DNA from 3 places in the Gordonia sp. p3-SID1431 genome. Region 2 is predicted to be linked to each of the others. Evidence: predicted binding sites of a transcription regulator. Region 2 holds the regulator's gene; each other region holds the start of a gene.

The links. Region 2 encodes LexA, which represses DNA repair genes until DNA is damaged. Its sites were predicted from a motif close to CGAACANNTGTTCG; they were not measured.
Region 1: a site for LexA is predicted at 1,539-1,552, ahead of M4D77_RS02485 (DUF222 domain-containing protein). Genes of this name have one in related genera too.
Region 3: a site for LexA is predicted at 1,563-1,576, ahead of M4D77_RS07350 (HNH endonuclease signature motif containing protein). Genes of this name have one in related genera too.

The regions. Positions count from the first base shown of each region.
Region 1 is NZ_JAMBDT010000004.1:98,091-101,500, forward strand. Features, by position in the region: gene M4D77_RS02480 (hypothetical protein) at 1-112, opposite strand, end outside; gene M4D77_RS02485 (DUF222 domain-containing protein) at 208-1,467, opposite strand; gene M4D77_RS02490 (helix-turn-helix transcriptional regulator) at 1,658-1,993, shown strand; gene M4D77_RS02495 (SRPBCC domain-containing protein) at 1,990-2,466, shown strand; gene M4D77_RS02500 (RsmB/NOP family class I SAM-dependent RNA methyltransferase) at 2,474-3,410, opposite strand, start outside.
Region 2 is NZ_JAMBDT010000021.1:50,506-53,915, forward strand. Features, by position in the region: gene M4D77_RS07805 (phosphoenolpyruvate--protein phosphotransferase) at 1-993, shown strand, start outside; gene lexA (transcriptional repressor LexA) at 971-1,675, opposite strand; gene M4D77_RS07815 (LysM peptidoglycan-binding domain-containing protein) at 1,901-2,440, shown strand; gene nrdR (transcriptional regulator NrdR) at 2,540-3,040, shown strand; gene hrpA (ATP-dependent RNA helicase HrpA) at 3,014-3,410, opposite strand, start outside.
Region 3 is NZ_JAMBDT010000020.1:7,890-11,299, reverse strand. Features, by position in the region: gene M4D77_RS07355 (hypothetical protein) at 1-600, opposite strand, end outside; gene M4D77_RS07350 (HNH endonuclease signature motif containing protein) at 1,591-2,829, shown strand; gene M4D77_RS07345 (alpha/beta fold hydrolase) at 2,939-3,410, opposite strand, start outside.

The DNA.
Region 1 (3,410 bases), on a different contig from region 2:
CGAAGGCGGACTTCCCGGTCCACAGAGCTCGTGTCTCCGATGAGCATCGAGCCAGCGCATCGCCCACGCCGGTGATGACACCCAGCTCCTCGACACCGAACCGCTCAGCCATACAAACCCCCGAGTTTGCACCGACAACGACGTGGCGGACCGCCACGACGAACAACCTAGTACAGCATCACCGGACTATGCGTTCGCCATCCACAATCACGACGCTGCGAGTATCTGGATCAGGCTGGTTTCGACGCCGCTGCGTCCTGGCGGTTGATGCCCCATCGCGGGTGGAGCGACACTGCGGTGTCGTAGCGCGGTCGGGGTGATCACGTCGATGACGCGGACGCCGTCGACCATCTTCACGTCGTAGAACCAACCGGGGGCCTCCTTGGCGCGGTTGTGCAGGACGCAGGTTCCATCAGCGTTTACCGCGCTCGTCGGGCCGTGGCGCCGATGCGGTGTGGCGTGGTCGATCTCGACGATCGGTGCACCGCAGTAGGGAGTCCGACACCGTTGGTCACGCATCCGGATGAAGTGGGCGAGAGCGGTTGGGAAAGCTCGTGCCCGTGACTCCATCGCCACCAGCGCGCCATCGGACGGTCTCGCGTACAACTTCCGCATCGTCGAGGCGGTCTCCCCCTCGGGCGACACCGAATCGGCCACCAGCAGCCGCGCGATCGTCGCCGGGATCGGTCCGTATCCGTGGACGTCGGCGGCCGAATCGTCTAGGCCGAACAAGGACCGGTCGGACAGAACGACATTGAGCGCGATCGGTGTCGGCTCTGCGACAGCGCGTCCGGTGACACGTTCGACCAGGGTGTCGGTCATGACCTGTGCATGATTTCGGTCGTCCTGTCCGACAACTGAGTCGGCGTGCTTCTTCAACGCGGCGTACACCGCGATCCCGTCCGCCATCGGCAGCAGCACCGACAGTTTCGTCATCAGATCCGGCGCGGGTCGCACACTGACGCGGCGGTCCTTCTCGGCCTTCGATTTACGTGCCACCACCGCTTCGGAATCGAGTTCGTACGCATGGCGCTTGGCCGATGCTTCGATCTCGCGGTCGGACACCCCCACCAGAGCTGCGGGATCGGCGCAGATCCGGCGGTCGATCTCCTCACGCGCTTCACGTGTCAGATAAGCGGTTTCGCGTACCAGGATCGTGGCCCGCCACTCGGTGAGCACACCGGAAGTCAGTGCCGCCATCGTATGGGGCATCTCGTGCGCCAGGGCGCGGGCGAATCCGAGGCACTGGCTTCCCTTTCGGGGCGAGACCTTGCGCGCCAGACCGATCTCGGCGGCGAGTCCGCGACCGCGCCGGCGCTCCGGTACGTTCCGTGCTGCTTCGTCGGCTGCGCGCAGCGCGTCGAGATTCGCGGTCTCACGCACCTGGGCCGCCGTGCATGCCGACTTGATCTCCTCGAGCAGAGTGAGCCGATCCACCGACTCCGCCTCCTCGAGACCCACGGGCATTGCCGACAGCCCACCCACGATGGACCGTAGATGCTCGGTAGCCAAGAGGCCAGTTGCGTCTGAAGCGACGTCGTACATACATTCGATGGTACCGGAAAAGCAGCACATGATGGTGCACTTTCCACAAGGCGGACGCCAGATTTGCACTTAGCCATTGAGTTAAGCGATGGGACCTGCAACACTTAGCCACATGGCATACAGTTCGGTCGCACTCGACGAGATCTTCGGCGCGCTCGCCGATCCCACGCGTCGCGCCGTCGTCGAACGCCTGGGGCGTGGGCCGGCCAGCGTCGGCGAGCTCGCCGAACCCTTCCCCATCACCCTGCCGTCGTTCATGAAGCACCTGCGCGTGCTCGAGGACAGCGGGCTCGTCTTGACCAGAAAGGTCGGACGCACACGGATGTGCACCCTCGACAGGCGCCGTATGCGCCGTCTGTCGACGTGGCTCGAACATCAGCGCACCGTGTGGACCGAACGCACCGACCGTCTCGAAGACTTCGTGACCGACACCGAGGAGACACCATGATCGACCCAGAACTCGACCTGACCCTGCACCGGGTGATCGGTGCTCCGCGACAACGCATCTGGGAGGCGTGGACCCAGCCGGAGAAATTCGCCAAATGGTGGACGCCGGCTCCGACGGTCACCCGCGTCGACCGCCTCGAGCCCGAACCGGGCGGTGGGCTCGTGACCCGGATGAGCGACGACGGAACCACTTTCGTACCACACATGGATGCCGTCTTCCTCGTCGTCGATCTCCACGAGCGCCTGGTGTTCACGAATGCCGTCGACAGTTCGTGGCGCCCTGCCGAACCGGCTCCGGTCCCCATGACCGCCGAGATCTCTCTGGCCGAGCACGCAGACGGAACCGAGTACAGCGTCGTCGTGCGCCATCGGAGTCCGTCCGATCGTGACCGCCATGAGGAGCTCGGGTTCTACGACGGCTGGGGTTCGGTCACCGCTGCGCTCGCCACCCTCGTGGAAAGCAGAACGTCCTGACCCGGAACTAGTCCCGCGTCAACGCCGCCAGGAACATGGCGTCGGTGCCGTGGACATGCGGCCAGAGTTGAACGTGGGGTCCGTCGCCCAACAGGTCCGGGCCGAGCTTGCCCACCGTCACCAAGGGGCGGGCATCGAGTTGGCGCACACCGTCCGTCGACGCCAGGACGTCGGCCACCACCGCCGTCGTCTCCGCCGGGTGCGGTGAACACGTCGAATAGACCACGATGCCACCGGGTTTCACCAGGCGCAGCGCTTCGGCGAGGAGCTCCTTCTGCAGGACGACGAGTTCGTCGACGTCGGCAGTGGTCCGGCGCCAGCGGGATTCGGGACGTCGGCGCAGCGAGCCCAGCCCCGAGCACGGGGCGTCGAGCAGGATGCGGTCATAACCGGCGTCGAGCCCACTCGACCGGGCGTCGGCGACATGGATGGTGACCGGGAGGTCGGACACGACCTTGCGGATCAGGCCGGCGCGATGCTCGGACACCTCGATCGCATCGAGTCGGGCACCGTCGATCTCGGCGAGCGAACCGATGAGGGCGGCCTTCCCGCCGGGGCCGGCGCACATGTCGAGCCACCGCCCACCGTCGTCGGCGACCTCGGCCACGGTCACCGCACGGGCGATCAGCTGACTGCCCTCGTCCTGGACACCCGCGTACCCCTCACGGATTGCGGCGACGTCGCCGGGATCGCCACCAGGCAGGTACACGCAGTACGGGGAGTAGTCGCCGACCTCCCCCTCGCTGGTGAGGGCGAGTTCCTCGGCGGTCATGAACCCCGGACGAGCGACGACATGCACAGGCGGCCGCTCGTCGTCGGCGGCGAGTGCCGCCTGCAGCTGTCCCGCCGAACCACCGAGAGCGTCGCGGAACACCTCCGCGATCCAGCGCGGATGTGCGTACTGGAAGGCGAGATAGCCGACGAGATCGTCCGCGGGCGACGGT
Region 2 (3,410 bases):
CGCGTCGACGAGGATCGGCGTCATGCCGCACTCGTCGCCGGCTGGACCGGTCCGGGGCAGACCGCCGACGGGGTGGCCGTGGCGGTGCTCGCCAACGTCGCCGACGGGTCGTCGGCACGCGCCGCGGCCGGGTACCCCGTCGAGGGCGTCGGGCTCTTCCGCACCGAACTCGCGTTCCTCGAGCGTGCCGACGAACCGTCGGTGGACGAGCAGGCCGCGATCTACCGGGAGGTGCTCGATGCGTTCGACGGGCAGAAGGTGGTCATCCGCACCCTCGACGCCGGGTCCGACAAACCGCTCCGGTTCGTGACCCATCCCGATGAATCGAACCCAGCGCTCGGCGTGCGGGGCGATCGGATCGCGCTGGCGCACCCCGAGATCCGCGCGCATCAGCTCGACGCGATCGCGCAGGCCGCGTCGGGGTCGGCCGTCGCGCCGTGGGTCATGGCGCCGATGATCGCCTCGCCGGCGGAGGCGCGCACCTTCGCCGCCGAGGTCCGCGGCCGTGGTCTGGTCGCCGGGGTGATGATCGAGGTGCCCGCGGCGGCGATCCTGGCCGAAGCCGTCCTCGCCGAGGTGGACTTCGTGTCCATCGGCACCAACGATCTGACCCAGTACACGATGGCGGCCGACCGGATGTCGGCCGATCTCGCCGGACTGACCGACCCGTGGCAACCGGCCGTGTTGAGCCTCATCGCGGGTGTCGCGGAAGCGGGCGCACGTCAGGGAAAGCCGGTCGGGGTGTGCGGCGAGGCCGCCGCCGATCCGAACCTCGCCTGCGTGCTCGTCGGTCTCGGGGTCACCTCGCTGTCCAGCGCGCCTGCTGCTGCCGCGGCCGTGGGGGCCCGGCTCGGCGAGGTGTCCGCACCGGACTGCCGGGCCGCCGCCGAGGCCGCCCTGGCCACCTCGGATCCCGCCGCGGCGCGCGCGGCTGCCGCGGCGGTGCTCGACGGTTCGGTCGGTGGAGAGGTCAGACTCGCCGCATCACGGTGACGACCTTGCCGAGGATGACGGCGTCGTTGCCCGGGATCGGATCGAACAGTTCGTTGTGCGGCATGAGCCAGACGTTGGGGCCCTGACGCTTGAAGGTCTTCACGGTGGCCTCGCCGTCGATCATGGCCGCGACGATGTCGCCGTTGTCGGCGACGTTCTGCTGACGGACCACGACCCAGTCGCCGTCGCAGATCGCGGCATCGATCATCGACTCGCCGACGACGCGCAACAGGAAGAGCGATCCCTCGCCGACCAGCTCACGGGGCAGCGGGAAGACGTCCTCGACGGCCTCCTCGGCCAGGATCGGACCGCCGGCCGCGATACGGCCGAGCACCGGCACGAAGGTCGGCTCGGGCAGCTGACCGGCCGACGGGGTGTCCGGCGACGGTGTGTCACTCGGGGCGATGTTGACCGCACGGGGACGGTTCGCGTCGCGCTTGAGCAGCCCCTTGCGTTCCAGCGTCCGCAACTGATGGGCCACCGACGACGTCGAGGCCAGGCCGACCTCGTCGCCGATCTCCCGGATGCTCGGCGGATAACCGCGCTCGCGCACCGAGCGGCGGATCACCTCCAGGACCCCGGCCTGTCGCGGGGTGAGTGAGGCCTCGGCGGCGGCGGCGTCGAACGGGGCCTCGTCGTCGGCGCCCCGCGCTCGGCCGCGCCTATCGCCGGTGTCACTCATGTTCGGTTCCTCTCGTCTTCGGAACGTGCTGGTAGATGGCTTGCGCCGGGTCCGAGCCTAGCGGAGTGCGACCGGCACCTCAAACATTTGTTCGATGTGTCGCGAGACTTTGTCGGGATGTCGTGCTACAAATTCGAACATCAGTGCATCGAACATCTGATCGATGTTCGAACACCGACTGCCACACCCCGCACGATCCCAGACACTCGAACACCGGAGGGCACCATGCGCACCGCCACTCTCGTCGCTCCCGTCCGCACCGACCGTCCCGATGCCGTCCGGGCGCGCACCGACCGCGCCGATCGCGTCCGGACCCGCGCCCCGCTGTCCGACGGCGGCCGCCCGGTAGACAACCGGCCGGCCGGCACCCGACCGCGGGGTGCGTCGCCGGTGACCCCGCGGGTGGGCGGCACCCACTGTGGCTCTCCGGTCGGGGTGCGCGGGCGTGGCCCGGTCGGACCCGACGCGGCGGTGTTCCGTCGCCGCCGCCGCACCGCGGTCGCGCTCCTCGCCGGCGTCGGGCTGGCGTTCGTCGTGTGGGTGTTCGGTGTCGTGGGCCAGAACTACTCGGACTCGCTGACCCCGTCCGCCGTGAGTGCCGAGGTCGTCCACGTGCGCTCGGGGGACTCGCTCAGCTCGATCGCCGGCCGGGTGGCACCCGAGATGCCGCGCGAGGTCGTGATCGACGAGATCGTCGCGATGAACGATCTCGGCTCGAGCGCGCTGCAGGTGGGCCAGCCCCTGCTCACCCCCCGGTACCGCTGAGGCCGGGCGGTATCCTCGATGTCACAGGGGCCGGCCGACAAGCGGCGGGGCGCACGCTTCGGGTGCGTTCCAGCGTCCCGCGACCTGCGTGAGGACACGATGCGCTGCCCCTTCTGCAAGAACGACGACACCAAGGTCATCGACTCGCGTGTCGCAGATGAAGGGCAGGCCATCCGCCGCCGTCGCTCCTGTGTGGAGTGCGGTCGCCGGTTCTCGACCGTGGAGAGCGCCGTGCTCGCGGTGGTCAAACGCAACGGCGTGACCGAACCGTTCAGCCGGGAGAAGGTCATGCGCGGCGTGCGGCGAGCCTGTCAGGGCCGCCACGTCGCCGAGGACGCGCTCGCGCAACTCGCCCAGCAGGTCGAGGACACGGTGCGCGCCAGTGGATCGGCCGAGATCCCCAGCAACGAGGTCGGACTCGCCATCCTGGGTCCGCTCCGCGATCTCGACGAGGTGGCGTATCTGCGCTTCGCCTCGGTGTACCGGTCGTTCGACTCGGTGGAGGACTTCCAGCGCGAGATCGACGACCTGAAGGCGGCATCGGGATCCGGGAGCGCGCTCGCCGAACCCGTGTCAGCCGAGTCGGTCCAGAGCTCGTAGGACCCGTTTCTCCGACACCGGGAACGCGGTGCCGAGACGCTGGGCGAACAGCCCCACGCGCAACTCCTCGACGAGCCACTGCGCTTCGTCGTCGACCACCGCCCGCCGGTGCTCGGGTACCTGTTCGAGGCGTTGGGCCCACCGTTCGACGACGCGATCGACGGCGGCCACCCCGGCCTGGTCGCGTGCTGCGGACGCGGGTAGTGCCTCCAGACGTGCTTGCGCGCCGTCGAGATAGCGCGGCAGATTCTCCAGGTGGCGTCGCGCGGTAGCCGCCACGAATCCGTCGAACACGAGGTGGGCGACCTGTTCGGCGACGTCGTCGGCAGCCAGCGAACCGGCGTGCCGGTCGATCGCCGCCCGCAGCGGG
Region 3 (3,410 bases), on a different contig from region 2:
CGTGTAGGCCAGGACCGGGATGTCGTGGAGTACCGCAACCAGCACCGCGCCGCCGACGCCGGACAGCGCCGCGGTGGCGAGGGCGACCCGCGGGTGCCGACGCAGCGCCATGTACGTCACGACGAGGGCAATCGCCACGGACAACGCGCCGAAGGCGACGGTGGTGCCGCCGAGCACCTGCCCCATCAGCAGGTAGTTCGGCGGAAAGCAGGTCAGCAGGAACAACCAGATGAGGTAATCGCGGACGACGCGTCGGATCCCGAAGACCACGATCGACGCCGCGAACACCCAGATGAGGAGCGGGATCAGATCGGCGTGCCAGAACGCCGCGACGGCCGGAATCCGCGGGATGACCAGGGCCGCCGTCAGTCCGAGCGCGCCGCCCACGACGACGACCAGGATGCGGTCGAACTCGCCGTCACCGATCTCACGGCCCCGTGACGAGACGTCGAGACCGAAGGCGATCATCAGACACCACAGGGGTACGAACAGCAGGTATGCCGTCGGCGACCCCTGGCGAAGCGCGTCGAACTCGGCAGCGATGGCCGGCGCGAACGCCAGCATGCCCGCACCGATCGTCGACGCGTACCGGGCGCCCATCGACATCTCGCGCGGCGCGGTCAGGACTTGCCGCTAGGAGCGGCGGCCGGTGTCGTGCGGCGTCGGCGCACCTGCGCCGGCGTCCACCGCATCCGGCGGTGACGCAGTGCCAACGTGATCAAGAATAGTCATGAGCCCTCCCCAGGCCGGCACCTGAGCATCGGGCTCCGGCGCCGAACACGAGTCGGTGTCAACCCCGCGGGGCCGCCCCCTGACATCCCGAATCGCGAACTAGAGAAACCATAACGCTAAAAAGAAAGTTGATTGACCATCACAGATCCGGCTAGTCCGTCCGGACGAAGGACACCCGGCCTTTCCGGGGATCTCGGTCAGTGACGGCGAATCGAGACATAAATGCCGCTGAACTGCGCACACTGGCTAGCTCTGACGTCCACGAGCTGCGTGTCTACGACCGATATCGCCAGTGCGCCATCGCCGGATCATGTCTCAGTTTTGTTGTTGACACGACAGGACGCGGACTTGGTCGGCCGTCCAAGTAAGTTAGCGAATTGTGTTGTGGCACAGTGATTAACAAGCTCTACCTGTGGGTTCGCAACAGGCGGTGGAGAGTCCCTTGCCCACCGTTGACGTCTATGACGACTGACAAACAACGGTTGTTGATTGGTCGTCGCAACAGGACTGTCGGGTGCACTCGGATCTCCGAATCGGCCGCCGGTCACGATGGGTGGGACTACATCCGCCGACGCCGCGACCACCGCATCGCGTGCCTCGACGGCGCGCGCTCTCGGTGCGTCGACTCTCGACCTGACGATCAGGCGGGTGCTCGCCCACACCGGGCCGGTCCCACCGACGAGGGCCCGGCGGGCGCCCATTCGGTGCGAGATCGCGAAACGGCCGTGACTGCAGTTCACCACTGTCGACGAACATCGACGCACAGTCGACGAAATACGATGCACAGTCGACGAATTCGTGGGTCTCCACCTGTGGAAAAGTCTCGTCATCGAACATATGTTCCTGTAACTTGGAGTCATGCCCGAGCTCGAAGCCCTCCTCGACCAACTCATCGAGACGACCCCGCCCGCCGACGACCCCACCGGCGAGTCGACATTCGACGCGTTGAACATGCTGCGACTGATCGGCAACGTCGTTGCCCATCAGATCGTCACCCACACAGCGCGACTCGACGACCTCGGCGTCGCACAGAAGACCGGCAGCACCACCAAGAAGCTGCTGATCGAGACAGGACATGCGCCGGCTGCTGCTCTTCGCACCATGCGCAGTGTCGACGCCCTGCCTGCGCTTCCAGCTCTGGCCCGACATGCCTCCGACGGGCGACTGACCAGCGAGATGGTCGATGCCGTCGTCCGCGGGATGAACGAGATCGATAAACGTTGCGGGGAAGTGCTTTCTGACGACGCGCGCTCACGATATGAGCTCGAACTCATCGCCCAAGCACTATCCGGCGCGACACCGACAGAAGTGCTCAAGTCCGCCCGAGCCGTCGCCAACACACTGGTTTGTGCCACCGAGGCGGGCCTCCCCGCCGCCGACGACCCATCGCTGAACGCGGTCAACGCCCACACCACCGACGACGGCCGCGTCGAAATCCGCGCCGACCTCACCCAGGTCGTGGGCGAGAAGTTCCTGGCGATGGTCGACGAACGCTCGTGTCCACGGCCCGAACCCGACGGCTCCGAAGATCGGCGTACCGCGGAGCAGCGGCGCGCTGATGCGTTCGAGCTCATCCTCGACCAAGCTGCCATCGGCGCGACCATAGATACCGTCGGAAGCCCCCGCACGCAACTGATGCTGACCATCCCCGCCACCGGAGACCCGGCAACACTCCCGTGGACCGGAACAGTCAGCCGAGTGACCGCGAAACAAGCAGCGTGCGACGGCTCGCTGACGGAGATCATCCTCGACAGTGAGGGCGTACCGCTGCAGATGGGTCACACCCGCCGGTTGTATCCGGCACACCTCCGCAAAGCGATCATCGTGCGTGACACCTGCTGCATCAAATGCGGTGCACCACCGTCACATACCCAGGTCCACCACATCCGGTCATGGGCCGACGGCGGACCCACCGATCTCGACAACGGCTGCCTGCTCTGCCAACGCTGCCACACACAGGTCCACCACCACGGCTGGGACATCGTGATGGGTTTCGACCGCCACCCCTGGCTTGTACCGCCCGTGTCGATCGATCCGCAACGCCGACCGCTACCCGCCTACAACCGACGCACCATGCGACTCGACGACGCCGCCTGACCACACCCCGCCAGAGACCAACAGACTTTCGCGAAGCACATTCCGCACCCGGCTAAGGCCGGTACCGCATCCGTCCCTTGACAACTCCACAGTGTGAACGGCGGCTCTGTCAGCGAGCCGCCGCCGACGCTCGATCGCGGGGCACCACCGCGTCGAGTGCCTCGGCGAAGGGCGGGATGAAATAGCGCGCGCCGAGGACGCAGCAGGCGTGACCGCCGTCGACCTCGAAGCGCTGTGCGCCGGGGATGCCGTCGATCAGCAGCTGCTGCCGTTCGGGCTCGACGACTCGGTCGCGGATGGAGACGACGACGGCAGTCGGGACGTCGACCTCGCGGAGCCAGTCGCGAGAGTCGAAGTCCCCCAGCCCGTTTCCGAAGTCACCGAGGTGCGACAGCGGCGTCGAGAAGAACTGTCGAAGGGCCCAGATCGAGGTGTGTGAGGTCGTCTTGTTCAGACTCTTCTCGGACACCCGCGGCAGGATGCGGTAGACGGGGCGGAGGATGCGTCCCATGCGTTCCGACGACGCGCGGTGCCGGGGATCGTGCGTGCTGAAGTACGGCCCGGTCGAACAGAGCACCAGA